Regions from separate parts of the Affinirhizobium capsici genome, predicted to be linked through region 1. Evidence: predicted binding sites of a transcription regulator. Region 1 holds the regulator's gene; the other holds the start of a gene.
What was found. The regulator PhoB, encoded in region 1, activates phosphate uptake and scavenging genes when phosphate is short. The targets are predictions, from matches to a motif close to TGTCATNNANCTGTCAT.
Positions count from the first base shown of each region.

Region 1 (15,390 bases):
GGCCGACAACGGCGAAATAGCGGTTGAGCAGGAAAACGATATCGAAGGGCAGCCGCGTTTCCGTCAGCGTGGTGAAGTTGCGGATATCGCAAAAAAGAACGGCGATTTCCCGTTCACGTCCGGGTATGGCTTCATAGCTGTCCGGTGTTTCATCCACTTCCGATTTCGCCACCAGAAGAGGGGTGAGCGTCACCGGCCCAGTGGGTCGCAATTGGCAGGCGAGGCGCACATCCGCCCCTGCTTTGATACGTGATAGGGTGCGCTCTTCCTGGCTGTCGGGTGCAGAAAGGTTATTGAGCCCTTCGATGATTTGCACCCGGCAGGTGGAACATCGGCCTTTGCCGCCACAAACGGCATAGTGCGGACGGCCAGCCATGCGGCTTGCTTCCAGAACGGTATAGCCGCGCGGAACGCTGATCGCCTGACCTTCAGGAAAGCGGATGGTGATGAGGTGGGCTCGTTCGCGCAGCCACCTTATGCCTCGCGCCGCAAAGACGCCCAGCACGAGCGCTGCAAAGATGCCATGCATGACCAGGCGAATCTCCAGCAGCTGCTGATTGGCTTGGGCGGAAAGCGCGGTCGGATCGTAGTAGCCGCCGGGAAAGCCGCTCATCAGATAGACCGGCGTCGACATGGTGCGGCCCATCTGCGCAAAACCGAGCAGCGACAGAGTGGGGATCAGGATGGCAACTGTCAGAACACCGGGCCAGATCGCTGTGTACCAGGGCCGGTACCGCAGCCAGAAATGAATTCCCAGGCAGCCATGCAGCCAGATCACCACTAGCGCCAGTGCTTGCTTGGCGCCGTTGAACGGCGATTTCGTCCAGAGTGTGTGGACGACCGTTTCGTAATTATCCCGCAAATAAAAGAGTGTAGAGGCAAGCCGCGTCGAAACGATGTGATCGATCAGCAGGATCGGGATCAAGAGGCCCAGGATGATTTGCGCCGCCTCGGTCCACGGCATGGTCATGCTTCGGCGCATATAGAGCGAGCCGAGAACCAGCGTGATATGGGTCAGGAAGGCACCGTAAAGCAGGACGCTTCCGGCAGGGTTGCGCCACATTGGCAGGAACCAGCGACGCGCATAATCCGCCATTTCCACGGAAATGAGACCGAACATATGGTTCATCATATGCATGGTCAGGAAGGAAAAGATAATCAGGCCCGATAGAAGACGTGCGCGGCGCAGGCGGCGCTGTGAGATCAGGTTTTCAAGGACGCCCGCTGCCATTCTATCTCGGCTTTTCTTCAATTCATTTGAGGAATGGCAGTTTTATCGAAGGCTGTAAATCTTTGCGCAGTAGGCCGTATCAATGCTTCGCATCATTCCGTCTCGGCCATGCAGCAACAAATCGTCGGGAATGCGGCGTCATCTGCGTCAGAGCGTGATCACCATGCCGTCACGTGCGGCAACCGTCGCGGCAAAATGTTCCTGAGCCAGTCGCTCCATCAATCCCATCTCATCATCTGTACGGGAAGGAGCATGGTGAAACAGAACGAGCTTCTTCGTGCGGGCCATTGCCGCCAGTTTGACGGCCTGTTCCCAGCTTGAGTGACCGAAACCACGGTAACGCTCCATTTCCGATTCGGTAAAAGCCGAATCATAGATGGCAATATCCGCATCCTTCATCATCTCCAGCGCCACGGGATCGATGCTGTCTGGATTATGTTCCAGGTCGAACACGAGCGCGACGGATTTGCCACCCCATTCCACGCGGTAGCCGATACAGCCTCCCGGATGGTTCAGCGAAAAGGTGCGCAGCGTAATGCCGGGGCGAGGGGTCAGCACATCGCCCGCCTTAAAATCCCGAAAGTTCAGCGATGCCTTGCAGATATCGAGCTTGACGGGAAAAAACGGTGGGCTGACAAACTGGTGCAGCATTTCGGAGGTCGTCATCGTGCCATGCAGATGGCCGGACCACATGGTAACCGCAATGCTGGGATTGTACATCGGCTTGAAGAAAGGCAGCCCGATAATGTGATCGTAGTGGCTGTGCGTGAAGAAAAGATCGACCTGTTCCGTCCCATCCGACAGCATATCCAGCCCTGCTTCGCGAATGCCTGAGCCCGCGTCGAAGAGAAGCCTGTCCTCTCCGCAGCGTACTTCAACGCAAGGGGTGTTGCCGCCATACTTTACAAATTCGGGTCCGGACACCGGAACGCTGCCGCGCGAACCCCAGAACTTTACCTGAAACACGTCTTCCTTCTTCGGTTTCCCGCTCAATCCCCGCCGTTGTTTTACACATTCGGAGGAATTCCTGAATTTTCACTTAGCCAAAGCCCTTTTGCGCGAGATTGCAAGTGCTTGACTGGCATTTTGCTCAAATATGGCGGGAATTTGCAGTCGCGGCCTCTCAAGGTTGCAAGGATCGAGTGAGATCAAGCGCGCTTGCTGGAACGGGAGGTTCTGTGAGGTAAGGTTGCTGAATGGTGCCGCTTACGTGACTCGAACACGTGACCCCGTCATTACGAATGACGTGCTCTACCAACTGAGCTAAAGCGGCCCGGCGAGCCAGTCGCTCGCGGTGTGAGGGGCCAAATACATGGAATGGGGGGCGATTTCAAGCGGGTAAATCCACTCTTTTTTCATGGGCGAGGTGACCCTGCCATCAAGCCGCCTTGCCTGGGGATAAAAACTCAGTGGCTTGCAGTGCTTGCAGTTCCCGCGGCAAGAGGTTACCGGAAGATGAACGAATACACGCGCAATCAATCAAGAAGGATATTTCGTGAGCGGTTTGGAAACGGCAATTAGGAACGCGCTGGAGCGTTCTGACCGCGCTGACCCGAATGTGCGCGCACGGATTTATCATTCCGCCCGGCAGGCGCTGCAGGCCGGATTGCAAAAGCAGCAGATCACCGATCTTCAGATCATCAACGCGCAAGAGACGCGTCTGGAAGAGGTCATCCTTCAGATCGAGAGCGAGGAAACCGCTCACGCTACGGCAGATGAGCCGGAACTTTCGGTCGAGCCGGATCTCAATCTCGCTCCCGGTGCTGTAAGCCCTGCTGCGCATGCAAGCGGGCCTTCCTTGGGCGGGCAGACCCGTGAAACGCCTTCGAGCGAAAGCCATCAGGGCGATCTGGGCGGTGTCCGACCGGAATCAAGGACTGAGTCAAGAACTGAACAAGCGCATGAGCCGATGCGGGCGGAACCCCATGCGGATCGGCTCGTGCCATCGCCCCAGCGCAGCGTGCCGCAGAAGCGCCGTCGCGGCCTGTTTTCGCGTAAGGAAAAATCCGCAAAAGCGGAGGCAAAGGCCGATATCGCGCCGCAGGTGCCGGGTGAGAAGCGCAAGCGCCGCAAGCGCGGCCTCATCTCGCGCCTCTTCATCTATCTTATCTTCTTCACCTTCATTGGTGTCGGCCTGTGGTGGGCTTATACGGCGGGCGTATTCATGTCCTATGCCGAGCGGGACAAGAGCGTGCCCAATCCTCCTGCCTCCGTGCAGGAAGAGGATTTCACCGGTGCGCCGACAACCGCGCTTGATCCCAGCCAGGGTTTCTCCTCTGAGTGGCTGGAGATTTTCGGTCACAATACTAAAGCCCGCGTTTCTCCTGGTCCACAGGCCAGCGCCGACACGGTTGAAATGGCCGATGGTCCGGCTTTGCGCATTACCTCCGCTACCGCTGATACGGCTGGCGATGTCGCCATCGAAGTTCCGTCAGAGGTTCTGCGTCAATTGGCGGGCAAGACTTCGACGATTGCCGTGACCCTTCAGGCGGCGGGCGACAAGTCGGTGCAGCTTGCCATTCGCTGTGATTTCTCAAGCCTCGGCGATTGCTCGCGCCATCGCGTGACAGCCACGCAGGAGCGGTCGGATACACTGTTCCGCGTCACTTTTGACAAAACGCTGGCCCCCACCCAGCCGGGCCGCATTTTCATCAATAGCGACATACTGGGTGGCAAGCAGCCGGTTATTCTCTTCTCCATCCGCGCCCTGGCAGGCCAGTAAGCTCTATTTCAGCGCATCGGGGCCGAAGCCAAGTATCTTGTCGTCGATCTCGCCAATCGCCTTCTTGTCCTTGCCTTCATAATCGATGGTGTGGAGAATGTGGCGAATGATATTGAGGCGCGCGCGCCGCTTGTCATTGGCGCGTACGATAGTCCAGGGCGCAAATGTGGTGTGGGTCTTTTCCACCATCAGATCGCGCATCTGGGTGTAATCTTTCCACTTGGTCAGCGCGGCGACGTCCATGGATGACAGTTTCCAGATCTTCACCGGATCGTGGCGGCGGTCATGGAAACGTTTGAGCTGCATTTCCCGGCCAATATTCAGCCAGAATTTGAAAAAGTGGATGCCTTCATCCACAATCAGCTGCTCAAAGCTTGGTGTCACCTTGAGGAAGTGCTTGTGTTCCTGGGGCGAGCAAAAGCCCATCACGGGCTCCACGCCAGCACGATTGTACCAGGAGCGGTCGAAGAGAACCATTTCACCCTTGCTGGGGAAGTGCGTCACGTAGCGCTGAAAATACCATTGCCCCGCCTCTGTCTCCGTCGGTTTGGTCAGGGCCACCACTCGGGCATAGCGGGGGTTGAGGGCGCCGTGAATGGCAAAAATCGAGCCGCCCTTGCCCGCCGCGTCGCGTCCCTCGAAGAGGGCCAGAATCCGTTGTCCTGTCTGGCGCATGGAAAGCTGTGCCTTGACGAGCTCGATCTGCAAGGCTTCCAGTTCCGCCTCGTATTGCTCGCTTTTCATTTTCTTCTTGTAGGGAAAACCGCCGGAGGTGAGGGCAGTATCGTCAACCCAGTCAGGCAGCTTCGGGTTGTCGATATCGAAAACCCGCAATGTGCCGCCGATATCGAGTTCAACGGCGCGGCTTTCGCCGGAATCAGTCATGTGTAACCTCCGCTTCATGTCATCCTGTAAAGAAGTCTGGGCAAGTGGCAGAAGTTTGCAAGTGGTCCGCATTTTTTTCCCTGCGTCCACAGGCGCACGCTGTATAGCTGTCATGCTGGCAGGTTATCTCCCCCGCAGGTTGGGGAGGTGCGCATGGTGGATGCGAGGTTAGAGATGATGCCTGAAAATCGGGTGGAGACGCTGGGCAAGCGGCTGAAGCAGGCATGGCTGGTGCTGGTCGCTGCAACCCTGTTGGCAGGCTTGGCACTTCTTGCGCAATCTCCGGCCTATCTGGTCGCTCTCGGCTGGCTTCTCCTTGTTCTATCCGTCCTCACTCTGCCAGCCTCCAAACCAGTGGAGCAGGCAGAACCTCAGGCTGTCGTTACCGAAGTGAAGCCCGTCGATACATTGAAGATCACGGGCGCTGCCCTTGCAGCCATCGATATGCCGGTCATCGTCCTTGGCTCAGACGGCACGATCCTGGAAACCAATCCCGCTGCGCAAAAGGCCTTTGGCGATCTGATGCGCGGCCAGCATTTGTCGGCCCGGCTGCGGTCTCCTGGCATTCTCGACATGGTGCGCGATACCATGCAGACCGGCCAACCAAACCAGATCGAACATTCTGAGCGTCTGCCTTCGGAACGGGTCTATGTGGCACGCATCAAGCCCATCCCGGCCATGGAGGGGGAACAGCGGCTTTTTGCTCTGTCCTTCCGCGATATTTCCGATCTGCGCAGCATGGATCGCATGCGCTCGGATTTCGTGGCCAATGCCAGCCACGAGCTTCGAACGCCGCTTGCCTCCCTGCGCGGTTTCATTGAAACGCTTTTAGGGCCGGCAAAGGCTGATACCGCAGCGCATGAGCGCTTCCTCGGCATCATGCTCGATCAGGCCACCCGCATGAGCCGCCTGGTGGATGACCTCCTGTCCCTCTCGCGACTGGAACTGAAGTCACACATCGCACCGGACCAGCAGGTTGATCTTGTTCCGCTGATTGGCCATGTGCGGGATTCCCTCAGTCCCCTGGCAGATGATCTGGGCGTCGACATCATCATGCATCTGCCGCAAGAAAAGGTGGAGGTCACGGGTGACCGGGATGAGCTGATCCAGGTCATCGAGAACCTGATCGAAAATGCCTGCAAATATGGGCAGGAGGGCAAGATCGTGGATGTTCATCTGGGACGGGATGAAACAGGCACGGTGGAATTCAGCGTGATGGATCGTGGCCCCGGCATCCCGGCAGAGCATGTTCCGCGTATAACGGAACGGTTTTACCGCGTCAGCGTGGCCGATAGCCGGTCCAAAAAAGGCACCGGCTTGGGTCTTGCCATCGTCAAGCACATCCTCACGCGCCACCGCGCACGTTTGGTCGTGAAATCTGAATTGGGCAAGGGTACAACCTTCACCGTTCGTTTTTGACAAAAATTGCTTTTGCCATTCTGTTGCATTGAAAAATAGATTATATCTTTCAATATTTTAGCCTGTCATAAATGTTTCATCCAACTGACATAAAACGGTGGTGCTCCGGCGGCTAAGAGTGGCGCGCCGAAGTGCTGGCACCACAAGAGATGGTCAGCGAAAGGCAGCGTCCACACCAGCCCATCACGGGAGAATTAAATGACCGTCCTGAAACTTTCCGCAGCTGCTCTGGTTGCATCTGTCGTTTTCGCCGGTGCCGCCTCTGCGCGCGACCAGATCCAGATCGCCGGTTCCTCCACCGTTCTTCCATACGCAAAGATCGTCGCTGAAACGTTTGGCGAAACCTTCCCGAACTTCAAGACGCCTGTTGTTGAGTCCGGCGGTTCCGGCGCTGGCCTGAAGGAATTCTGCAAGGGCGTTGGCGAAGCAACCATCGACATTGCAAACGCTTCGCGCCCGATCAACAAGAGCGAAATTGAAGCCTGCAAGGCTGCTGGCGTTACTGAAATCCAGGAAATCCGCATCGGTTACGATGGCATCGTTTTCGCAACGGATTCCAGCAACGGCGAAATGAAGCTTGAGCCTAAGGACATGTACAAAGCACTCGCTGCCGAAGTCGTGGTTGATGGCAAGCTCGTTGCCAACCCTTACAAGAACTGGTCCGATATCAACCCGACCCTGCCAAAGGGTCCGATTGCCGCTTACATTCCTGGCTCCAAGCACGGCACGCGCGAAGTCTTCGAAGAGAAGATCATGTCGGAAGGCTGCAAGCAGGCCGGTGCCGCTGAAGTCATCAAGGCTTCCATCACCGATGCCAAGCAGGCTGCTGCCAAGTGCGTAGCAATCCGCAAGGATGGCGTGGCTGTCGATATCGACGGCGATTACACCGAAACGCTGGCGCGTATCGCTGCCAACAAGACCGGCGTTGGCGTCTTCGGTCTCGCCTTCTACGAAAACAACATGGACAAGCTGAAGGTCGCAACGGTTGATGGCATCGTTCCGTCCACGGAAACCATCTCCACCGGCAAGTACCCGGTTTCCCGCCCCCTGTTCTTCTACGTCAAGAAGGCACATCTCGGCGTTATCCCAGGCCTGAAGGAATATGTTGAGTTCTTCACGTCTGACGCCATGGTTGGCCCGGATTCTCCGCTGGCAGAATACGGCCTGGTTGCCGCTCCAGACAACCAGCGTGAGCAGGTCCGCAAGGACTTTGCAGCTGGCAAGACCATGTAATGCAAAGTGGAGCCGGCGATCAGATCGCCGGCTTCATTCCTTCACGGGCTTTTTGTCTGTCGCGCGCAACAGATGTGCCGCTGCTGCGACAGGCTCAGTATCCTGTTAACCGGAATTCTGTACGGCCTCTTTCAAGAGGTGCTCGATGCGGATGAAAATCCCATTGCCAAGCCCAAGCCGGGGGATTTTATGACAACTTCCATGCTCCTGTTCATCACGCTCGGCATAGCGCTGATCGGTTATCTGGCCGGCAGTCGCCGCGCGTCAGCTCTTGCGGGCGGTCGCTCGTCTACCATGCATTCACGTCCGGGCTATTACGGCATGTTCGTTGCCGTCTGGTCCGCGCTGCCCGCACTGCTTTTGCTGGGCGTCTGGCTGGTTGCGGCGCCTGCCGTCATCAATTCCACCATCCGTGGCGAATTCCCGGCAGATGTGCAGGCACAGTCGCCAGCAACGCAAGGTCTCGCTTTCGGCATGATCGAAGGCATTGCCCGCGGCATGCTCGCCCTTTCGCCGGACGAGCGGGAGCAGGCAGAGCGTAACCCGGCAGATTTGCGCCCGCTGATGGGTTCGCGCGGTGTTGCCATCGCAGGCGATCCCGAACCCTATATGGTCAAGGCCGCCAATGACCTGAACAGCATGAATGCCACCAGCACTCTGCTGCGCAACGGACTTGTCATTCTGGTCGCACTTGCTGGCGCCTTGCTCGCCTATCGCCTCATCGCTCCTCGCTTCCGCGCACGCAACAAGGTCGAGTCCGTTATTCTCGCCAGCCTGGTCGTTGCGTCTTCCATCGCGATCCTGACCACCGTTGGCATCATCGCTTCGATGTTGACCGAGGCCACCCACTTCTTCGGTCGTGTTCCCGCCCATGAATTCTTCTTCGGCACCGTTTGGGACCCGCGCTTTGCTGCCGCCGGTGCAACGGCTTCCGAAGGCCAGTTCGGTCTCATTCCTCTTCTCCTCGGCACGCTTTACATCGGCTTCGTCGCCATGCTGTTTGCCGTGCCCATCGGCCTCTTCGCCGCCATCTACATGTCGGAATACGCCTCTCCCAAGGTGCGCTCCGTCACCAAGCCGCTTCTGGAAGTTCTGGCCGGTATTCCAACCATTGTTTACGGCTTCTTCGCGCTCACAACGGTCGGCCCATTCCTTCGCGACATCTCCTCGCAGATCAATGGTCTGGTGACGGGCGATTATGCCAGCTTTATCCAGGCACAAAGCGTCATCACCGCTGGCTTCGTCATGGGCATCATGCTGATCCCTTATGTGTCGTCGCTGTCAGATGATATCATCACTGCCGTGCCGCGTGCGCTGCGTGATGGTTCGCTGGGTCTTGGGGCCACGCGGTCTGAAACCATCAAGCGTGTGGTCCTGCCTGCTGCTCTGCCGGGTATTGTCGGCGCGATCCTGATGACCGCGTCGCGCGCCATCGGCGAAACCATGATCGTGGTTCTGGCCGCCGGTGTGGCCGCCCGCATTCAGCTCAACCCGTTCGAGCCGATGACCACCGTGACCGTCAAGATCGTCAGCCAGTTGACGGGTGATCTTGAATTTACCTCTCCACAGACGCTGGTGGCTTTCGCCCTGGGTATCACCCTGTTCGTCATCACGCTTTGCCTTAACATCTATGCGCTGTTCATTGTGCGCAAATACCGGGAGCAGTACGAATGAGCCAGGTCGTCACCCCCTCGGCCGTCGCTGCGGGTGCCCGCGCCCCGCGCCGCGATATTGGTATCAAGAAGCGCTATGCTGCTGAGCGTCGTTTTCGCGCCTATGGTATTGCAGCACTTGCCTTCGGCCTGATCTTTCTCTTCGTGTTGCTGTGGTCCGTGGTCTCGAAGGGCTATACTGCCTTTCAGCAAACCATGATCACGCTGCCCATCGAATTCTCGCAGCAGGTCATCGATCCGCAAAACCAGCGGGAAAAAAATGCGCAATTGTTGATGACGGCGAACTATCCTGTGCTGGCACGCAATGCGCTGGCCAAGGCTCTGGGCGTTGCTTCGACCGATCGCACCAAGCTGCGCGAAGTGGGTCAGATGCTCTCTGATAGTGCACGTACGCAGTTGCGGGATATGGTCGTTGCCAATCCTTCCATCATCGGCACGACGCAGAATGTAACGCTGCTTGCATCCGGCGATCTCGATTCCGCCTTCAAGGGGCAGATCAATCTGTCCGTGCCGCAAGAAAACCGCAAGGTTTCCGATCAGCAGGTGGGCTGGATGAAGCAGCTGGCGGAAGCCGGTTCATTGGCCAAGCATTTCAACACGGGCATCTTTTTCAACGGCGCTTCCAGCCGTCCTGAGGCTGCCGGGGTCGGCGTCGCCCTGATCGGCTCCTTCTACATGATGCTGATCGTGCTGGTGCTGTCGCTGCCCATCGGTGTTGCGGCCTCCATCTATCTGGAAGAATTTGCGCCGAAGAACCGCTTTACCGATCTGATCGAGGTCAACATCAACAACCTCGCAGCCGTTCCCTCCATCGTTTACGGTCTCTTGGGACTTGCGGTCTTCATCAACTTCATGGGCCTGCCGCGTTCGGCATCGCTCGTTGGCGGCTTCGTGCTCACCCTGATGACGCTGCCCACCATCATCATCGCCACACGCGCCGCCTTGAAGGCCGTGCCGCCGTCTATTCGCTCGGCAGCCCTTGGTCTTGGCGCTTCGAAGATGCAGACCATCTTCCACCATGTCCTGCCGCTCGCCATGCCGGGCATTCTGACTGGCACGATCATTGGTCTCGCGCACGCCCTGGGTGAGACCGCACCTCTGCTTCTCATTGGCATGGTTGCCTTCGTTGCAAATTACCCAACCACTCCGATGGACCCATCCACGGCCCTGCCGGTACAAATCTACATGTGGGCAAACGAGGCGGAACGTGCCTTCGTAGAGCGCACCTCGGGAGCGATCATCATCCTGCTCCTGTTCCTTATTGTCATGAATGTCGGCGCAATCCTCTTGCGGCGCCGCTTCGAAAGACGTTGGTAGTCAAGGAGACAGATCCATGAACATGATGTCCGAAGCAGCAGTAGAAAAGGCGCTGGATCAGAAAATGAATGACGTTTCCTACAAGATGATCGGCAAGGACGTGTCGGTCTATTACGGCGAAAAGCGCGCGCTGTTCGATGTGAACCTCAACGTCCGCCAGAACACCGTGACGGCATTGATCGGCCCCTCCGGCTGCGGCAAGTCCACGTTCCTGCGCACGCTGAACCGCATGAACGATACGATTGAAAACTGCCGCGTCACCGGCCGTATCACGCTCGATAGCGACGATATCTACGATCCTGCCATCGATGTCGTGGAGCTTCGCGCCCGCGTCGGCATGGTGTTCCAGAAGCCAAACCCGTTCCCGAAGTCGATCTATGAAAACATCGCCTATGGCCCGCGCATCCACGGCCTTGCCCGCAACAAGGCGGATATGGACCAGATCGTGGAAGCCAGCCTGCAACGGGCTGGCCTCTGGAACGAAGTGAAGGATCGCCTGCAGGAATCCGGCACCGGTCTGTCCGGCGGTCAGCAGCAGCGCCTTTGCATTGCCCGCGCCGTGGCCGTTTCGCCGGAAGTCATCCTCATGGACGAGCCATGCTCGGCGCTGGACCCGATTGCCACGGCCAAGGTGGAAGAACTGATCCACGAACTGCGCTCCAACTACACCATCGTCATCGTCACCCACTCCATGCAGCAGGCGGCGCGTGTTTCGCAGCGCACGGCCATGTTCCATCTGGGGCAGCTGGTGGAAGAGAACGATACCGACAAGATGTTCACCAACCCGGACGATCAGCGCACGCAGGATTACATCATGGGCCGCTTCGGCTGACCCTTTGAGACCATCCTGACCGCATCGAAAACGCCAGATCCGAGGAAAAATTCATGTCATCGCATATTACATCGGCCTTTGATGAAGAGCTAAAATACCTGAACCGCCGCATTTCCGAGATGGGCGGCCTTGCCGAGCAGATGTGCGCGGATGCCGTGCGTGCGCTGGTCAATGCCGATGGCGCCCTGGCGCAAAAGGTCATCTCCGACGATGTGATCCTCGATACAGCCGAGCGCGAAATCCAGGAAAAGGCCATCGTGACGATTGCCAAGCGTCAGCCCATGGCGTCCGATCTGCGTGAAATCATCGGCACGCTGCGTATCGCCGCCGATCTGGAGCGTGTGGGCGATCTTGGCAAGAATAATGCCAAGCGCGTGATGGCGGTGCAGGGAACCGGCGTGCCGCGCAAGCTGGCGCGTGGTCTCGAACATCTTTCCGAACTGGCGCTCGTCCAGCTGAAGGAAGTGCTGGATGTCTTCGCCAATCGCTCGGCGCAAAAGGCGGAAGCCATTCGCCTGCGCGATGAAGAGATCGACGCCATGTATACCTCGCTGTTTCGCGAGCTTCTGACCTACATGATGGAAGATCCACGCAACATCACCACCTGCACGCATCTCCTGTTTTGCGCCAAGAACATCGAGCGCATCGGCGATCACGCGACCAACATTGCGGAAACCATCTACTTCATCGCAACGGGTGCGCCGCCGCAGGGCGAGCGTCCGAAGGACGACAGCTCCAACACGCTCGGCGCTGTGACCGAATAAGCCTGACAGGCCGGAGTACTTAAAGCCATGCTGCCCAAAATCGCTGTTGTCGAGGACGAAGAGGCGCTGAGCGTTCTTCTTCGTTATAACCTCGAGGCCGAAGGCTACGAGGTTGAAACCATCCTTCGTGGTGACGAGGCGGAAATCCGTCTGCAGGAGCGTGTTCCCGATCTCCTGATCCTGGATTGGATGCTGCCCGGCGTCTCCGGCATCGAACTCTGCCGCCGTCTGCGTATGAGGCCAGAGACGGAGCGCCTGCCCATCATCATGCTGACGGCGCGCGGCGAGGAGAATGAGCGGGTGCGCGGCCTTGCCACCGGCGCAGACGATTATGTGGTGAAGCCTTTCTCGACACCGGAGCTGATGGCCCGCGTCAAGGCCATGCTGCGCCGGGCCAAGCCCGAGGTCCTCTCCAGCGTTCTGCGCTGCGGCGATATCGAGCTTGATCGCGAGACCCATCGCGTCCATCGCAAGAGCCGCGAAGTGCGCCTCGGGCCCACCGAATTCCGTCTGCTGGAATTCCTGATGGCGTCACCGGGCCGCGTCTTCTCCCGCTCGCAGCTGCTGGATGGTGTCTGGGGCCACGATATCTACGTGGATGAACGCACGGTCGATGTGCATGTCGGGCGTCTGCGCAAGGCGCTCAACTTCTCCAATATGCAGGATGTCATCCGCACCGTGCGCGGCGCGGGCTATTCCATGGAATCGTGAAGTTTAGGTTCCTGCAAGATAAGCCCGGTCCCGAAGGTGCCGGGTTTTTCTTTGGCCACGTTATGGCAGGCACAAAAAAAGCGGGCACATGTCCCGCTTTTTTAAGTTCTTGTCTTTTCGGCTGGCTCTCAGCCGCGAGCAACCGCATTGGCGGCTCTGCGACGCTCGGTCACCGGCTGGTAAGCCATGCGGGCGTGATACTTGCAGTAGGGCGAACCGTCGCAAGCTTCTGCGCCGCAGAAGTGGAAATCGTCCTTCAGCGGGTCGCCAACTGGCCACTTGCAGGTGCGCTCGGTCAGCTCTGTCAGGGTCAGCCGGCGCGCCATCGGCACAACTGCATTGCTGACCGTTTCCAGAATCCGGGGCTCGGAGGCCGATGCCTCTACTTCATCCTGCATGGCTGAAAAATCTGCAGGGCGAGGCTGGTTGCGAACAGGTGCCGGAGATTGCGGGCGGGCAGCAAAGGTTGCCGGGCGCTGAACAGGGGCCGCAGGGCGCTTCGGTGCGCGGGTCGGCGTTGCCGTTCCGCCAGCCTTCACGCGGCCTGGAAGGTTCAGGCGATGGACTTTGCCAATCACCGCATTGCGGCTCACACCGCCCAGTTGTGCAGCGATCTGGCTGGCGCTCAAGCCCTCAGCCCATAGCCGCTTTAACTTCTCGACACGTTCGTCTGTCCAGTTCATGCAGTCTCTCCGCCTTGAGCACGCATTAAAAGACAGAATCACTCACCGCTACGACAAATAATTTTTGTCGCATGTACTATATCTATACTTTCGGTGACTAGTTCCGCCGCATGCAGTCTAGTAATTGATGATTAACCTAATAGGCGGTGGACTCGGTGGCAAGAGTCGGCGGAATCGCAGCGAATCGATTTCCGGGTTTTCCCCAACTTGCTTGACAACAGAGTCATTTTTGCCACAGCGATTTCAACCGTGAGTCTTGTCTGTGCAGGAAGGCTGAAATGCCTTGCGATCCAAGCGATTTGTTGACACGCGCGAATGAAATGCTGATAGTGCCGACGCCGTCCATTGGGGCGGCATTTTAATTTTTCGCGGCATGTGCCGCCCATCGTTTGAGATAACTGCCCAAGGAGTGATGTCGCCATGGCTGAAGCCGCACTTTTCGACACGTTTGCAAGGGCTCCGCTGCGTTTCGTGCGCGGTGAGGGCGTCTGGCTCGTGACGGAATCTGGCGAGCGATATCTGGATTTCGGTGCGGGCGTTGCGGTCACTTCCTGCGGTCATGCGCATCCGCATCTCGTTGCCACGCTGAAGGATCAGGCGGAGAAGGTCTGGCACCTGTCGAACCTCTACGAGATCCCGGATCAGGAGCGTCTGGCGCGCCGCCTCGCAGAGGCCACCTTCGCGGATAAGGTGTTCTTCACCAATTCGGGTGCGGAAGCGCTGGAATGCGCCATCAAAACAGCGCGGCGCTACCATTATTCCAAGGGTCACCCGGAAAAATTCCACATCATCACCTTTGAAGGCGCATTCCATGGCCGCACGATTGCGACCATCGCCGCTGGGGGGCAGGAAAAATATCTGGAAGGCTTCGGACCCAAGGCTCCCGGTTTCGATCAGGTTCCGTTCGGCGATCTGGATGCCCTGAAGGCCGCGATCACAGAGAACACGGCTGCCATCCTCATCGAGCCGATCCAGGGCGAGGGCGGCATCCGCGTCGTGCCGAAGGAATTCCTGAAGGAGCTGCGGGCGCTGTGCGATGCCCATGGCCTGCTCTTGATGTTCGATGAGGTGCAGACGGGCGTTGGCCGTACCGGCAAGTTCTTTGCCTATGAATGGTCGGGCGTCGCGCCGGATATCATGGCGGTCGCCAAGGGTATCGGCGGCGGCTTCCCCTTCGGTGCCTGCCTTGCCACGGCGGAAGCGGCCTCCGGTATGAAGCCCGGCGTGCATGGCACCACCTATGGCGGCAATCCGCTGGCCATGGCCGTGGGCAATGCCGTGCTCGATGTCGTGCTGGGCGAAGGCTTCCAGGAGCATGTGCGCGACGTCGCTCTGGTCTTCCGCCAGGGTCTCGCGGCGCTGAAAGATCGCTTCCCGGATGTAATCGAGGATATCCGCGGCGAAGGCCTCATGCTCGGCATCAAGGCGCGCGTTCCGGCTGGCGAGCTCGCAACAGCCATGCGCGAGGAGCATATTCTCGGTGTTCCGGCTGGCGATAACGTCATCCGTCTGCTGCCGCCGCTGGTGGTCACTGCGGAAGAGGCGCGTGAGGGCCTTGCTCGCATCGAAAAGGCTGCGGAAAAGCTTCAGAACGAACAATTGAAGAAGTCTGCCTGAGCTGGCAGTTTTTGAGCGAAACGGGCCGCCGGATGGCGCCCCAATGGCCTGAGTGGCCTTAATGGATTGTACATCATGGCATCTCCAAAGCATTTTCTCGATTTTTCTGCCGTTTCCTCTGGCGAGCTGCGCACCATTCTGGATGATGCGCGCACCCGCAAGCAGGCCACCAAGGCTGGCACGGCGGATAAGCCGCTGGCAGGCAAGATGCTGGCCATGATTTTTGAGAAGCCCTCCACGCGCACCCGCGTTTCCTTTGATGTCGGCATGCGCCAGCTGGGTGGCGAAACCCTGTTTCTCTCG
Region 1 is NZ_CDRNXD010000004.1:2,260,135-2,275,524, reverse strand. Features, by position in the region: gene AC0JZ1_RS14265 (adenylate/guanylate cyclase domain-containing protein) at 1-1,231, opposite strand, end outside; gene AC0JZ1_RS14260 (MBL fold metallo-hydrolase) at 1,379-2,197, opposite strand; tRNA gene AC0JZ1_RS14255 (tRNA-Thr) at 2,429-2,504, opposite strand; gene AC0JZ1_RS14250 (hypothetical protein) at 2,727-3,953, shown strand; gene ppk2 (polyphosphate kinase 2) at 3,957-4,838, opposite strand; gene phoR (phosphate regulon sensor histidine kinase PhoR) at 4,992-6,257, shown strand; gene AC0JZ1_RS14235 (substrate-binding domain-containing protein) at 6,456-7,490, shown strand; gene pstC (phosphate ABC transporter permease subunit PstC) at 7,680-9,164, shown strand; gene pstA (phosphate ABC transporter permease PstA) at 9,161-10,480, shown strand; gene pstB (phosphate ABC transporter ATP-binding protein PstB) at 10,497-11,312, shown strand; gene phoU (phosphate signaling complex protein PhoU) at 11,366-12,076, shown strand; gene phoB (phosphate regulon transcriptional regulator PhoB) at 12,104-12,787, shown strand; gene AC0JZ1_RS14205 (GcrA family cell cycle regulator) at 12,916-13,470, opposite strand; gene AC0JZ1_RS14200 (acetylornithine transaminase) at 13,891-15,087, shown strand; gene argF (ornithine carbamoyltransferase) at 15,163-15,390, shown strand, end outside.

Region 2 (15,390 bases), 140 kb from region 1:
AAGAAAACCGGCGTCATGTGTCCTTCGAGGAAAGCCTGCTTGTCGAACGGACGGCACGCTTCGACCGCCAGTTCCAACTCATCGACAAACGCCTGACGCTCATTTTCCGGCAGGTGATCGGCCACGCTCTGAGGGCCGTTCACTTTGGTTGGTTCAACCTGGGTATCGCTGCCCCGGAAGGTGCTGTTGGCCAGATTGTAGGAGCCACAGAAGCTTTTGGAGCGACCCACCGGCCAGGTAATCGGCGCGGTATCCAGCGCCAGCTTTTCCTCAACCTCGTCCAGAACCTCGAACGTATCGCGGCTTTCGCGGTCCATCTTGTTGACGAAGGTGATGATCGGAATGTCGCGCATGCGGCATACCTCGAACAGCTTCAGCGTGCGTGGCTCGATACCTTTGGCGGCGTCGATTACCATGACGGCAGCATCCACGGCAGTCAGCGTGCGGTAGGTATCGTCCGCGAAGTCTTCGTGGCCGGGCGTATCGAGAATGTTGAAGACATTACCTTCATATTCGAACGTCATCACGGACGTAACGACGGAGATGCCGCGCTCACGTTCGATCTTCATCCAGTCCGATCGGGTTTGGATACGGTCTTTCTTCGCCTTCACTTCACCGGCAAGCTGGATGGCCCCGCCGAACAGCAGCAGTTTTTCGGTGAGAGTCGTCTTACCGGCGTCCGGGTGCGCGATAATCGCGAAGGTGCGGCGGCGAGATACCGCCTCGGCAATGCTTTCAGCCATGTCGAGTAAATCCTTTGAGTTGCCGCGTATCTAGCGATTTCGAGGCAATTATGCAATTGACCGGGCGAAGAACACGGAGAAACCTGATGCGCGATATCCTCGGTCCTGTCCTGAAACTTATTCGGCTACCGCATGGCGAGGGGCTGGATTTGCCTGCCTATGAAACGCCGGGGGCGGCAGGCATGGATGTGCGCGCAGCCGTGAGTGAGCCTTTGACGCTCTCACCCGGCAAGCGAATGCTGGTGCCGACCGGCTTCATTTTTGAGATTCCGCAGGGCTTTGAAATTCAAGTCCGCCCACGCTCCGGCCTTGCATTCAAGAACGGCGTGACCTGCCTCAACACACCGGGCACCATCGACAGCGATTATCGCGGTGAAGTGAAAGTGCTTCTCATCAACCTTGGTGAAGATGATTTCCACATCGAACGCGGGATGCGCATCGCTCAGCTTATCTTCGCCCCAGTCGTTCAGGCCCGCATCGACGAGGCGGAAAATTTTAGCGAGACAACACGGGGCGCGGGTGGATTTGGCTCAACGGGTGTATAAGCTGCCGTAATTATTCCGACACGTCAGAGCTGACAAAGACGCAGAGTTCGCCATGACCTTTACCACCTTATTTGCCTATGCTGCCGCTCTTTTTATTGCCGCCGCCATTCCCGGCCCCGGCATGACGGCCATTGTAGCACGTGCACTTGGGTCCGGCTTCCGGCCCACCTTCTACATGGGGCTGGGCCTCATTCTGGGCGACCTTTTCTATCTCACAGCTGTTGTTCTGGGACTTGCCATCGTGGCGCAGAATTTCACCACGCCCTTCCTCATCATCAAATACCTAGGTGTGCTTTATCTTTGCTACATCGCGTGGAAGCTCTGGACCGCTGGCCTGTTGAAGCAGAATATTCAGGCACGAACGGGCGCAAACGGCTGGATGGCTTTTCTCTCCGGCCTGCTCGTCACGCTCGGCAATCCAAAAACCATGCTGTTCTATGTCGCGCTTGTGCCAACGCTCATCCCGCTCGATGCGATAGATGCGCAGGATTATGTCACTTTGGTTGGCATCACCTTCATCGTGCTGTTGTGCGTTTTGCTGCCATACATCCTGCTTGCCTCCAAGGCGCGGACGATGCTTGCAAAACCCAAGGCACTTCAAACGTTGAACCGCAGTGCTGCGGCGGTGCTGGCTGGAACCGCTGCCTATATCGCAGTACGCTGAACTTAACTCGTTGATAACGGACGGAGAGAGTAATGTCAGATACCAAGCCCGGTCGCGGAAAGATTTATTCTTCTATCACCGAAACAATTGGCAACACGCCACTGGTGCGTCTCGACAAGCTCGCCAAAGAGAAAGGCGTGAAGGCAAATCTTCTGGCCAAGCTTGAATTCTTCAATCCCATCGCATCGGTGAAGGACCGCATTGGCGTGGCGATGATCGAAGCACTGGAAACTGCAGGTAAGATCGTACCCGGCAAGACGGTGCTGGTTGAGCCGACCTCGGGCAATACGGGCATCGCGCTTGCCTTTGCCGCTGCCGCCAAAGGCTATCGCCTGATCCTGACCATGCCGGAAACCATGTCCATCGAGCGCCGCAAGATGCTGGCTCTGCTTGGTGCGGAATTGGTCCTGACGGAAGGCTCAAAGGGAATGAAGGGTGCCATTGCCAAGGCCGAAGAACTGGCGGCAAGCCTGCCGGACGCAATTGTACCGCAACAATTCGAAAATCCTGCGAATCCTGAAATCCACCGTCAGACGACGGCCGAAGAAATCTGGAACGATACCGAAGGTCAGATCGATCTCTTCGTCTCGGGCGTCGGAACGGGAGGCACAATCACCGGAACAGGCCAGGTTCTCAAGAGCCGCAAGCCCGACCTTAAGGTCATTGCCGTTGAACCGGCTGAATCTCCTGTTCTCTCCGGCGGCGAACCCGGACCTCATAAAATTCAGGGCATCGGCGCAGGTTTCGCGCCAAAAATTCTGGACACCACCATCTATGACGAGGTTGTCACTGTTGCCAGCCAGGACGCCGTGGAGATGGCACGCCTCGTCGCGCGGCTGGAAGGCGTGCCGGTTGGCATTTCATCAGGTGCGGCACTGACAGCTGCGATCAGGGTTGGCTCACGGCCAGAGAATGCAGGCAAAAACCTCGTTGTTATCATTCCATCCTTCGCAGAACGTTATCTTTCGACAGTGCTTTTTGACGGTTTGGGTGGCTGATTCTAAACTGTGTGGGGCCGGTTCCTCCGGCCCTCGTCACGTCATCATTAAAGCCGGAAATCGCATCAGCTCATTAGGCAGTCTTGGACCAAGCCAGAACATGTAGCAGTCTTTATCAGCAGCCTGTGTCAGTCGTTCCAACAGCGCTTTGCTGGTCGGCACGAAGCCAAATTCTATTGCAGGCCGCACTCCAACCAAGGCTTTGACGACAGCGTCCTCCGCCTCTTCTCCACCGAGACAATCCGCAAGGAACAGGTCATTCTCTGTCAGTTCAATAAAAGCGATACTGTCAAATTCTTGCAGATAAACAGCAGTGAGATTGGAGTTGAGCCAGTGCCAGAGGATAGTACCCATGGAACGCTTTGCGAGCAAAAGGCCCCCAGCTGCGTTAGATTTTGCTATTAAAATCTCGACCATCTTCCGATCATTCAGTGATTGAGGATCAAGAATTTTGCCTGGCAGAGCCTGGCTTCTGCTTCCATGCGGTTGATCAATCCACAAACGTTGACAGGGCACTCGCCTGAAGCCGAACTTCGGATAGAAATCGATTACAGAAGGATTGGCAAACAGGAGCACGGCTAGATTTGATCTGTCGGCCACGTTCAAGACGTTTTCGATCAGGTACCGCGCCAGACCTCGGCCACGAGCCTCCTTGGCGGTCGCAACCGCGCCGAACTGGAGGGCATCGAACGCACGACCGTCAGAACCGGTCAGGACCATTCTTGTTTCACCAAGACTGGCAACCAGACGTCCGTTTTCCTCCCATCCATGAACGACGTAGTCTCCTGACCATCCACAGAGTGCGCCCCAATCGCGAAAGCCGGAGAGACCGAACACCTCTTCCATGAGCTGGAAGAAGGGAGCGTGCCATTCATGGTCCTCACAGGTTATGCGTACAAGCGCCACTGGTAACCTCAACGCAACAACTTGGCATACGTAACTTGGCATCCGCGGGACGGCTGCCCACTCGTCACGCAGCAGCAGTTAATCGCTCGCCTGCAATACGGTAAGATATCGCCTCAGCCAGATGAATGCGGCCAACCTTATCTTCATCACTCAGGTCTGCAAGAGTGCGGGCGACCTTCAAGACACGATGGTAGCCACGGGCGGAGAATTTAAGCTTTTCGGCAGCATCGCGCAGCAACTGCAGGCCTGAGGCATCAGGCTCGGCAAAGCGCTCGATGAGCGAGGTCGAGCAGCGGGCATTGGTGCTGATATAGGGCAAGCCTGCCGCCTGAAAGCGAACGCGTTGCCTGTCTCTCGCACGGCCTACTCGTGCCGCTACTTCCGCACTGCTTTCGGCTGGCCTTGGACGTATAAGGTCTGCCGCTGAAACAGCCGGGACGTCGATGCGGATATCGATGCGATCCAGGAGCGGCCCGGAGATGCGGGCCTGATAATCCGTCATGCAGCGGGGCCCCTTGGCACAAGTGTGACCCGGCTCACCCGCCATGCCGCAGCGGCATGGGTTCATTGCCGCCACAAGCTGGATACTCGCCGGATAGGAGACACGGTGATTGGCGCGGGCAATTACGCATTCGCCCGTTTCCAATGGTTGGCGCAGGGCATCCAGCACTTGCGGCGAAAATTCCGGAAACTCATCGAGAAAGAGAATGCCGTGATGCGCCAACGAAGCCTCTCCCGGCTTTGCCCGCATACCACCTCCAACAAGCGCTGCCATGGTGGCGGAATGATGCGGCGTGCGGAACGGTCTACGATCCGACAACTTGCCGCCCGACAGTTGGCCCGCAATGGAATGGATCATCGAGACTTCCAGCAGTTCTGGCGCCGACAGAGGCGGTAAAATCGAGGGGAGACGAGCCGCCAGCATGGACTTCCCCGAACCGGGAGGCCCAACCATGAGCAGGTTATGACCGCCTGCCGCTGCCACCTCCAAGGCTCGCTTGGCACTTTCCTGGCCCTTGATATCGCCAAGGTCGGGAAGATCAGTCGGGTTCGCACGAATGGCGGGCGCTGGCCGTGATAACAGCTGTGTGCCGCGAAAATGATTGGCAAGCGCGATCAGACTACGTGGAGCGAGAATCTCAATTTCCGATCCAGCCCACGCCGCCTCGGCCCCGCTATCTGCCGGGCAGATCAAGCCCTTATCCAGCGCATTGGCGCCAATCGCCGCAGGTAGCGCACCTGCGACAGGAGCCAGCGTACCATCGAGATTAAGCTCACCAATCACCACAAAGCGGGAAAGGGCATCACCGGGAATGGCGCCAATCGCGGCCATGAGCCCAAGCGCGATAGGAAGATCGAAATGCGACCCTTCCTTGGGAAGATCCGCGGGCGCAAGATTGACGGTAATCCGCTTTGGCGGCAATGCCAGACCTGAGGCATGAAGCGCTGCCTGCACGCGCTCGCGACTTTCGGCCACAGCCTTATCCGGCAGACCCACGATTTGCATGGCCAACTTGCCAGGGCCCACCATGACTTGCACGTCAACAGGGACGCCTTCGATACCCTGAAATGCAACCGTACTGACCCGCGCGACCATGGCACTCCCGCTCAAACCCGCGGAAATCATGTGCCGCGCAACACGGTGGCAATCAAGCACAACCTTGCGCTGAAAACAAGAACAATTGCAGAACAAAATTCCTGTTAAAGTTGAAGCTAAATTTGCAACCGATCAAAGAGTGGCAGATCGTTTTGCTTCAATGGCATCCCACAGCAGTGCTGCTGCATCGGCACCGCCGAATTTCTTCACCTCGCGAATGCCCGTTGGAGAGGTCACGTTGATCTCGGTCATGTAGTCGCCAATCACATCGATCCCGACGAAAAGGAAGCCGCGTTCGCGAAGGGCTGGGCCGATACGGTCACAAATTTCCTGTTCGCGCTTCGTCAGTTCTGTCGCCTCGGCGCGGCCACCCACATGCATGTTGGAGCGGGCGTCATGTTCAGCGGGAACCCGATTGATGGCGCCCACCGGCTTTCCATCCACCAGCAGAATACGCTTGTCCCCCTTACGGACAGCAGGAAGATAGGCCTGCGCGATGAAAGGCTCACGATACATCTGGGCGAACATTTCCAGGAGCGAGGAGAAGTTTCGATCGTCGCGTGCGGAATGGAAGACGCCCGCGCCGCCATTGCCGTAGAGCGGCTTCAAAATAATATCTCCCAGTTCGTCACGGAAGCGAGCAATCTCACCCACATCGCGCGTAATCAGCGTCGGTGGCATCAGATCTGCAAATTCAGTGACAAAGATTTTCTCCGGCGAATTGCGTACCCAGGCCGGGTCGTTCACCACCAGCGTCTTTGGATGCAGGCGCTCCAAGAGATGCGTGGAGGTGATATAGGCCATATCGAACGGCGGGTCCTGCCGCAGATGAATGATATCCATGGTCGAAAGGTCCACTCGCTCACGTTCGCCCAGGGTGAAGTGGTTGCCCTTCTCATCGCGAAGCTGCATGCGCTCCACAGCGGCAAAAATCTTGCCGTCGCGCATGGTCAGCCGCTCAGGCGTATAATGGAACAGTTCATAGCCGCGTGCCTGCGCTTCCAGCGCCATAGCAAATGTGGAATCGCCGGTGATGTTGATGCCAGACACATGGTCCATCTGGAACGCGACTTTTTGAATCTTGGCCATGACTGCCCCTTGAGAAATTGCCCGCCAGATGTAGGACGACCGGCGGGCAATGGCAACGGCTGGTTATACGTTCGCGCATGGGCAAATCTCACGCAGTCGCGTGATGTCGAACATCGTCTGCCATTCGTGGCTGGTTTTGCGTTTCCGCAATACGCTTGCCGGTGGCAGAATCAAAGAAATGCAGTTTGCGAAGATCGACCCCCAGGTGCAGAACGTCTGGAAGAACCATTTCGCCCGGCATAGCGGCTGTGAGCATCTGGTCGCCGACAAAGCCATGCACCAGACGCTGCGACCCAAGCTCTTCGATATAATCTACCCGGAAGGGTATCCCCTCGTCGGTCATATGCGTGACGCGCAAATCTTCCGCACGGATACCGATGGTGACGGGACCGGAGACAGGGGCATAGCCTTTGAGATCCAGAACCGCCGGGCCAACCGCCAACCGGTCTCCATGCAACTCGCCCTGCACAAGGTTCATGGCCGGGGAGCCGATGAAGCTCGCCACAAATGTAGAGGCAGGCGTGTGATAGACATCCAGCGGCGAGCCGATCTGTTCGATCTGCCCACCGTTCAGCACCACCAGCCGGTCCGCCAGCGTCATGGCTTCCAGCTGATCATGGGTCACATAGATCGAGGTGGTGCCAAGACGCCGCTGGAGGCGCTTGATTTCGCCGCGCATGGAAACACGCAGTTTTGCGTCAAGGTTCGAAAGAGGCTCATCGAAGAGGAAGGCCGCAGGCTTGCGTACAATGGCGCGGCCCATGGCCACGCGCTGCCGTTGACCGCCGGAAAGTGCACGGGGCTTGCGCTCCAGATACTGGTTAATCTCCAGCATCCGGGCCGCTTCCGCCACGCGGGCATCGATTTCCGCTTTCGGCGTGCCGCGGTTTTTCAGGCCATAGGCCAGGTTCTGGTAAACCGTCATATGCGGATAGAGCGCATAGTTCTGGAATACCATGGCGATATCACGCTCCGCTGGCTCCATGCGGTTGACGATACGCCCGCCAATCGACACCTCGCCTTCGGAGATGGTTTCAAGCCCCGCCACCATGCGCAGCAGAGTGGACTTTCCACAGCCGGATGGACCGACGAGCACGATGAATTCGCCGTCAGCAATGTCGATGGAGACCGAATTTACGGCCTTTACCCCACCCGCATAAATCTTCGAGACGTCGGCGATAGAGATGGTCGCCATGTTACTTCTCCGTTTCGGTAAGGCCGCGGATGAACAGCCGTTGCATGAAAATGACGATGAGAATGGGGGGCAGCATGGCAAGCACAGCACCAGCCATCACGAGGTTCCACTGGATTACCCCGTCCTGGACGGTGACCATGCGCTTCATGCCCATCATGAGGGTGTAATAGCTGGTATCCGTGGTCACCAGGATCGGCCAGAGATACTGAACCCAGCCATAGATGAAGAGGATGACGGAGAGCGCGCCAATATTGGTGCGCGACAGCGGCAGCAGGATATCGCGGAAGAACTTCATTGGCCCTGCACCATCCACGCGCGCCGCTTCCAGCATTTCATCAGGTACGGTCATGAAGAACTGGCGAAAGAGGAAGGTGGCAGTGGCCGACGCGATCAACGGCACGGTCAGGCCTGCCCAGGAATTCAGAAGTCCGAGATCCGCCACGATCTTGTAAGTGGGCATGATGCGCACTTCCACCGGCAGCATCAGGGTAACAAAGATCACCCAGAAAGCCAGTTGCCGGAACGGAAAGCGGAAATAGACGATGGCGAAGGCGGACAGGATTGAAATAACGATTTTGCCAACCGTGATCACAATTGCCATTATCAGCGAATTCAGCGCCATGTGGCTATAGTTCGGCAAACCATTGGCGGCCGAGGCACTCGTTAGAAGCGCGCTGTAATTCTCAATCAGGTGAGACCCCGGCAGAAGCGGCATTCGACTTGTCATCAAAGTCGCAACATCGTGCGTGGAAGCAATGATAGCCACGTAGACGGGCAGCGCCACGACCAGAAAGCCGAGGATCAGGAATGCGTGCGTGAGGATGTTCAGAAAAGGGCGGTTCTCAACCATGATCAATCCTCAATACTGGACGCGGCGTTCGACAAAGCGGAACTGCACGAAGGTCAGCGCCATCACGATCAACATCAGAATGACGGATTGCGCCGAGGAGGAGCCGAGGTTCAGGCCGACATAGCCATCCTGATAGACCTTGTAGACCAGGGTGGTGGTGGACTGCGCCGGGCCACCGACTGTCGTTGCATCCACAATCGGAAACGTATCGAACATGGCGTAGTTCACGTTGATGATGAACAGGAAGAAGGTGGTGGGCGAGAGCAGCGGCAGAGAGATGGTGAAGAAGCGCTTGACCGGGCCGGACCCATCAATTGCGGCCGCTTCCATCAACGCCTGCGGCACGGATTGCAAGCCAGCGAGAAAGAACAGGAAGTTATAGGAAATCTGCTTCCAGGCAGCAGCAATGATGATCAGGATCATCGCATGGGTGCCGTTCAGGTCATGATCCCAATGGATGCCGAACCGCTCAAGGAAGAAGGGCAGGAGGCCAGTGGACGTATTGAACAGGAACCACCATAGAATACCGGCGACGACCGGGGCAACCGCATAGGGCCAGACGAGCAGCGTGGTATAGACCTTGGAGGTTCGTGTGAGCCGATCAACCGCCGCAGCGAATGCCAGCCCCAACAGCATCGAAAGCATCGTCACGCAGACTGCAAAGACAGCGGTTCGGCCAATTGCATCCAGATAATTGGGGTCTTGCAGAAGCTCGGCATAATGGGCAAGGCCGACGAATGACGTCGCCAGACCGAACGGGTCTTCGCGCTCGAAGGACGATTTTACTGCCTGTGCTGCTGGCCAGATGAAGAAGATGAGCGTGATGAAAAGCTGCGGCGCGACCAGAAGGTATGGCAACAGGCGACTGTCAAAGGTTGTGCGTTTAGTATTCATGGCCGTGCTTTCGGCTGGATAGGTCGCTCCCTCAAATCCATGAGGGACAAAGGCAGAAAGGAGCCCGGCAAATGCCGGGCCCCACCGATCAAAGAAGGCAATTAGTTGGAATTGGCCTTTTCGAAATCGCGCAGCAGCTTGTTGCCACGCTCGACGGCGCTATCCAGAGCCTGCTTGGCGTCTTTCTTGCCAGCCAGAAGGGCTTGGAATTCTTCATCGATTACCGTACGCTCCTGCGTATAGTTGCCGAAGCGAATGCCCTTGGAATTGGCCGTTGGGGTGCCACGCATGATCTGCTTGATCGATACGTCAGCACCTGGCGTCTTGTCATAGTAGCCCTGGCTCTTGCCTAGCTCGTAAGCCGCGTTGGTGATTGGCAGGTAACCCGTGTACTGGTGCCAGTCTGCCTGAACTTCCGGCTTGGACAGGTAAGTGAAGAACTTTGCTACGCCCTTGTAGGTCGCCTTATCCTTGCCGTTCAGAACCCAAAGCGTGGCACCGCCAATGATGGAGTTCTTCGGCTCCTTCGTGACATCGTCATAATAAGGCAGCGGAGCAAAGCCCGGCGTGAAGTCCTTGGCGTTATTGATGACAGCTGCACGACCACCTGAAGAGTTCATGGTGATAGCGCATTCCTGTGAGAAGAACATGGTTGCAGCATTATCGCCGCCAACCGGACCGCCATACTTGAAGAGACCTTCATCCTGCCATTTCTTCAGGTTTGCCCAATGCTTTTGCTGAACCGGGCCATTGAAGGTGAACTCGCTCTTTACACCACCAAAGCCGTTTTCCAGCGTGCCATAGGCCTGATCGTGCAGGGCGGAGAGGTTTTCCGTCTGAACCCAGGAAATCCAGGCAGAGGTGAAGCCGCATTTGGCAGCACCGGAGGTAACGATCTTTTTGGAGAATTCCTCGACTTCCTTCCAGGTCTTCGGCGCGACTTCCGGATCAAGGCCGGCCTTCTTGAAGACGTCCTTGTTGTAATACATGATCGGCGTAGAGGAGTTGAAGGGGAAGGACAGGATGTTGCCCTGCGTATCGGAGTAGTAACCCACAACCGGCGCCAGGAAGGACTTCGTATCGAAGGGCTCACCCTCATCCTTCATCAGCTTGTAGACTGGATAGACAGCGCCCTTGGCGGCCATCATAGTGCCGGTGCCGACTTCGAAAACCTGGACGATGGCAGGCTGCTGGTTGGCGCGGAAGGCGGCAATCGCGGCAGTCAGGGTTTCCGGGTAACTACCCTTGTAAACTGGCACAACCTTGTATTCGCTCTGGCTCTCGTTGAACTTGGCGGCAATCTCATCGATTTTCTTGCCAAGCTCGCCGCCCATGGCGTGCCACCAGGTGATTTCGGTTGCAGCGAGTGAGGTGGTGGCCGAAAGGGCAAGCGCCGCTGCGGCGAGGCTGAGCTTCTTGAACATGGGGATCGTCCCTCTTTCCCGTTGTTAGGATGAGGGCTGATTAACGATCTACTGTGACATGTAGGTTACGCATATATGACAGGACTGTAACAAGCCCTCCTAAAATGCACAGCCATGCAAAATTCAGAATGCATCAGTAAAATGCTTGGGAAACCGCCAAGGCAAAACAGCAATAATGTCATATCGTTGTGAGAGGATAGCGGCATCGCTTCTGCGCGAAAGCCAAAGGTCGCTGGCGGCGCGAATGCGTTTCTGGCTGTGAAAGCTTACAGCATCCAGTGCGCCCTGCAATTCTCTGCGCGCCTTCACCTCGACAAAAATAATCAGATTACCCTTACGAGCAATGAGATCGATCTCGCCGCTGCGGGTTTTGTAGCGCAGGTTCATAATGCGATAGCCCTTTGCCACCAGGAAAAGCGCTGCCCAATATTCGGACCATCGCCCTCGCCGTTCCGCCTGTTTGCGGTCGCGGAGCTTAGCCTTCATCGGTGTCCTTCAGCTCGATCAGCCGCTGATAGAGATCCTTGCGCGAAAGGCCCGTTAGCCTCGCCGCTTCTGCTGCTGCCTTGGTGGCAGGCATGGAGAGTGCAAGCTCCCGCAACATGATATCGACATCGACTGCGGCTGGCACATCGTCATAGGCAGGCGGCCCGACCACAAAGACGATCTCGCCCTTCACGGTCGCATTCTCATAAGACGTTGCAAGTTCGCCCAGCGTGCCACGCCGGAATTCCTCAAATGTCTTGGTCAATTCGCGACACACGCAGGCCGCACGGGTTGGGCCTAGAACATCGGCAGCAATGGCCACCGTATCGGCGATGCGATGGGGAGATTCGAAAAAGATGAGGGTTGCCGGGATCTTGGCGAGTTCCGCCAACCTGTCCCGCTTGCCCTTTTCTTTCACCGGCAAAAAGCCTGCAAACAGGAAGGCATCGGATGGCAGGCCAGAACCAACGAGGGCCGCCAGAGGCGCAGAGGCACCGGGGATCGGCACCACCTTGAAGCCGGCCTCGATAGCCAATTGGCCCAGACGATAGCCTGGATCGGACACTAACGGCGTACCGGCATCGGAAACCAGGGCCACGGATTTTCCCGCTTCCAGAGCGGCCAGAAGCTTCGGCCCTGCCTCATTGGCATTGTGTTCATGGTAGGCGTAAGGCCGTGCGGAAATGCCAAAACGGTCCAGGAGAACGCGGGTCACCCGCGTATCCTCGCACGCCAGCACATCTACCCCCGCCAAGGTTTCCAGCGCACGCAGCGTGATATCGCCAAGATTGCCAATTGGTGTCGCCACGAGATAAAGCGCCGGTTCCACAGGCCGCGCCGGAATGGCGACATTGCCCACTCGATAGGTTTTTTCCTCAGCTCGACGCTCTTCCGTCACGATCATCCTTGCTTTCTATTCTTACAGCAACATTCTGGTTGCAGGTTGCACTTCCCGCTTACGGGGGAAGGCGGAGAGAATTTGCAGCTACTCCTCATTGTCCCGTGTCGGCAAGGTCGAAAATCTCACCGCCAACCCGGATTTCGTGGCTGGATTGATCAAGATCATCTCCGAAAGGCTCGAAGTCGCCGCCAAGATGCTGGGCAAAGAAGGCTTCCGCCATGGCAATATAAGAAAGGCGATTGCCGGGCTTATGGAAACCGTGTCCTTCATCGGGATAGACCACATACGTGACTGGAATGCCTTTCGCCTGCATGGCTGCTACAATACTATCGCTTTCCGCAACCTTGCAGCGCACATCATTGGCACCGTGGAAGATCAACATCGGCTTGGCGATCTGATCGACCCTGTGGATCGGCGAACGCTCGGCCAGAAGGGCGCGTCCCTCTTGCGTGCGCGGGTCGCCATAGCTTTGATACATGAACTCGGCAAAACCGGCCCAATAGGGTGGCATAGATTCCAGCAGCGTCTGCAGGTTGCTGATGCCGACGACGGGTACACTGCAGCAGAAAACTTCAGGCGTGAAGGTGGCACCAACAAACGAGGCGTAGCCTCCATAAGAACCGCCGTGGATCGCGATCTTGGCCGAATCTGCAATGCCTTCATGAATCGCCCAATTCACCATGTCGATCAGATCATCGTGCATTTTGGCCGCATGCTGCTTTTCGCTGGCGGCGACAAAGGATTTCCCGAATCCAGTCGAACCTCGGTAATTTACCGATAGCACCGCATAGCCGCGATCCGCCAGCCATTGATGATCGCCGCGATAGCCGTAAAAATCCCGCCCCCACGGGCCGCCATGCACAAACAACACCATGGGCAGCGGCTCTTCAGGTCGCTCACCTTTCACAGAAGCCGGGAGTGTCAGGTAGGAAAGAAGATCCAGACCATCCCGTGATTTAGCTTCGATGGTCCGCATCGGTGCAAGCCGATAGGCATCCAGTTCCGGACGGGCACGAAAGAGTTCGCTCAGCGTCCCGCTATCGCGATCATAAAGAAAGCTGGTCACCGCCTGCTGTGCCGTATGCGCCTCTACGATCCAGCGACGATCATCATCGGACCGGCTGCCAATATCAATTTCGAAACCGGCCAACTTGGCTTGCAAGAGGGCAAGATCTTCTTCCACCGCCGGTGTCAGGCTGACCCATTCCATGCGAGCAGCTGCAATGGAGACTGCCTCCGCATCATGTGTTGTGGGATGCACCATTACCCTGTGAGCATCGAAACGAGGATGCTCTGCAATGATCGATTCTTCGCCACTTTCCATATCCAGCCAAGCGAAAGCGGCAGTCTCACGGCCGACACAGGTCTTCATCAATAAGCGCTTGTTGTCTGAATGGAAGAGGATGGGCCAGGTCAGCCAACCGTCGATATGGGAGACATCCATCCAGTGCCGGACGGTTTCGTTCTCGATCTGCCAAAAGCTTGTTCTTCCATCTGCTGCCGTGGATCGACCATAACGCGGGCGAAAATCCCAATCGAGACCGATGGTGGCAAACCCTTCAGTGTTAAGCCAGAGTAACTCCCGCTCACCCGTCTCGACATCGATGCTGTAAAGATCATGCCAGCGGGCATCGCGGTCATTGAGACCGATAACGAGCTTGCTGGGAAATTTGCGCGACCAGTGCTGAACCTGAGCATTGACGCCCTCAATTGGCGTGAGGTCACGCACATCACCGGATTTCGGATCGACGATGAAAATATGTTCGTTTTCATCTCCATTTTCATCGTTGGCGAACATGATAAAGCGACCATCAGCCGTCCACTCCTGCCACCAGATCGGTCTTCCAGTCTGGCGCGTCAATGGCTGGGCGCTTCCCATATCATGCGTGGGCGCAATCCAGATATTGAGAACGTTATCAACTGGCGAGATCCAGCTTAGCCATTGGCCATTGGGAGAAAGCTGCGCTCCGAAAGCATGGGGGTTGCCGAAAAGAAGTTTGCGGGGAATGAGTGAGCTTTCAACCATGACAATAGCTCCAGAAATTTCTCGAGGCAAAATCAGACTTCAATCAATCGTCGTTCAAATCTTTCACGACACCGCATATCATCAGTGCATGAAAGCGTAAGGCCCGCGCCGGGTACCTATAGAGATCTACGCTTATCCTCTCCTTTGTCATGTGGAAAGCTGTGAACATGTCTTGATCACGATTGAACTCCCCTCAAGAATCAGAGGCCCCTCTTGCCTTTTGCTTCCAAACTCTGCCATTTTGCGCCTCCACATCCGTCCGACCAAATTGACGGACAAGAATAACATGCGGCCCCTTTTCGGGAGCCGGTACGGTCGAAAGCGGTAGCGTCCAATGCGTATTACTCTTGAGCGGTCCAACCTCCTGAAATCGTTGAACCACGTTCACCGTGTCGTGGAGCGGCGCAACACCATTCCGATCCTCTCCAACGTCTTGCTGCGAGCTTCCGGCAACGATCTGGCGCTCAAAGCGACGGACCTTGATCTGGAAATCACCGAGGAACTGCCCGCCATGGTGGAGCAGGCTGGCGCCACCACGGTTCCGGCTCACCTTCTATACGAAATCGTCCGCAAACTGGCGGACGGTTCCGAGGTTCTCCTGGCGGTGAACCCGGATGGCGGCACGATGACAGTGCAGTCTGGCCGTTCGAAGTTCTCGCTGCAATGCCTGCCGGAGTCGGACTTCCCCGACCTTACCGCCGGAAGCTTCACCCATACCTTCAAGATCAAGGCCACCGATCTGAAAATGCTGATCGATCGCACACAGTTTGCGATCTCAACGGAAGAAACCCGTTACTACCTGAACGGCATATTCTTCCACACGATCGAAACCGAGGGCCTGCTCAAGCTGCGCGCCGTGGCAACCGACGGTCACCGCCTTGCCCGTGCAGATATCGAAGCGCCTTCCGGCTCGGAAGGCATGCCCGGCATCATCATTCCTCGCAAGACGGTGGGCGAACTACAAAAGCTGGTGGACGATCCGGAAGCGGTGGTTACCGTGGAAGTGTCGGACGCAAAAATCCGCCTGACCATTGGCGGCATCGTCATGACATCGAAGCTCATCGATGGCACC
Region 2 is NZ_CDRNXD010000004.1:2,398,234-2,413,623, forward strand. Features, by position in the region: gene AC0JZ1_RS14865 (peptide chain release factor 3) at 1-743, opposite strand, end outside; gene dut (dUTP diphosphatase) at 830-1,288, shown strand; gene AC0JZ1_RS14875 (LysE family translocator) at 1,341-1,952, shown strand; gene cysK (cysteine synthase A) at 1,985-2,950, shown strand; gene AC0JZ1_RS14885 (GNAT family N-acetyltransferase) at 2,987-3,898, opposite strand; gene AC0JZ1_RS14890 (YifB family Mg chelatase-like AAA ATPase) at 3,921-5,453, opposite strand; gene gshB (glutathione synthase) at 5,586-6,542, opposite strand; gene AC0JZ1_RS14900 (sn-glycerol-3-phosphate import ATP-binding protein UgpC) at 6,631-7,737, opposite strand; gene ugpE (sn-glycerol-3-phosphate ABC transporter permease UgpE) at 7,739-8,587, opposite strand; gene ugpA (sn-glycerol-3-phosphate ABC transporter permease UgpA) at 8,597-9,481, opposite strand; gene ugpB (sn-glycerol-3-phosphate ABC transporter substrate-binding protein UgpB) at 9,583-10,905, opposite strand; gene AC0JZ1_RS14920 (YraN family protein) at 11,029-11,391, opposite strand; gene rsmI (16S rRNA (cytidine(1402)-2'-O)-methyltransferase) at 11,381-12,295, opposite strand; gene AC0JZ1_RS14930 (S9 family peptidase) at 12,384-14,318, opposite strand; gene dnaN (DNA polymerase III subunit beta) at 14,653-15,390, shown strand, end outside.
Region 2: the regulator PhoB is predicted to act here: its motif matches at 10,970-10,986, upstream of ugpB (sn-glycerol-3-phosphate ABC transporter substrate-binding protein UgpB).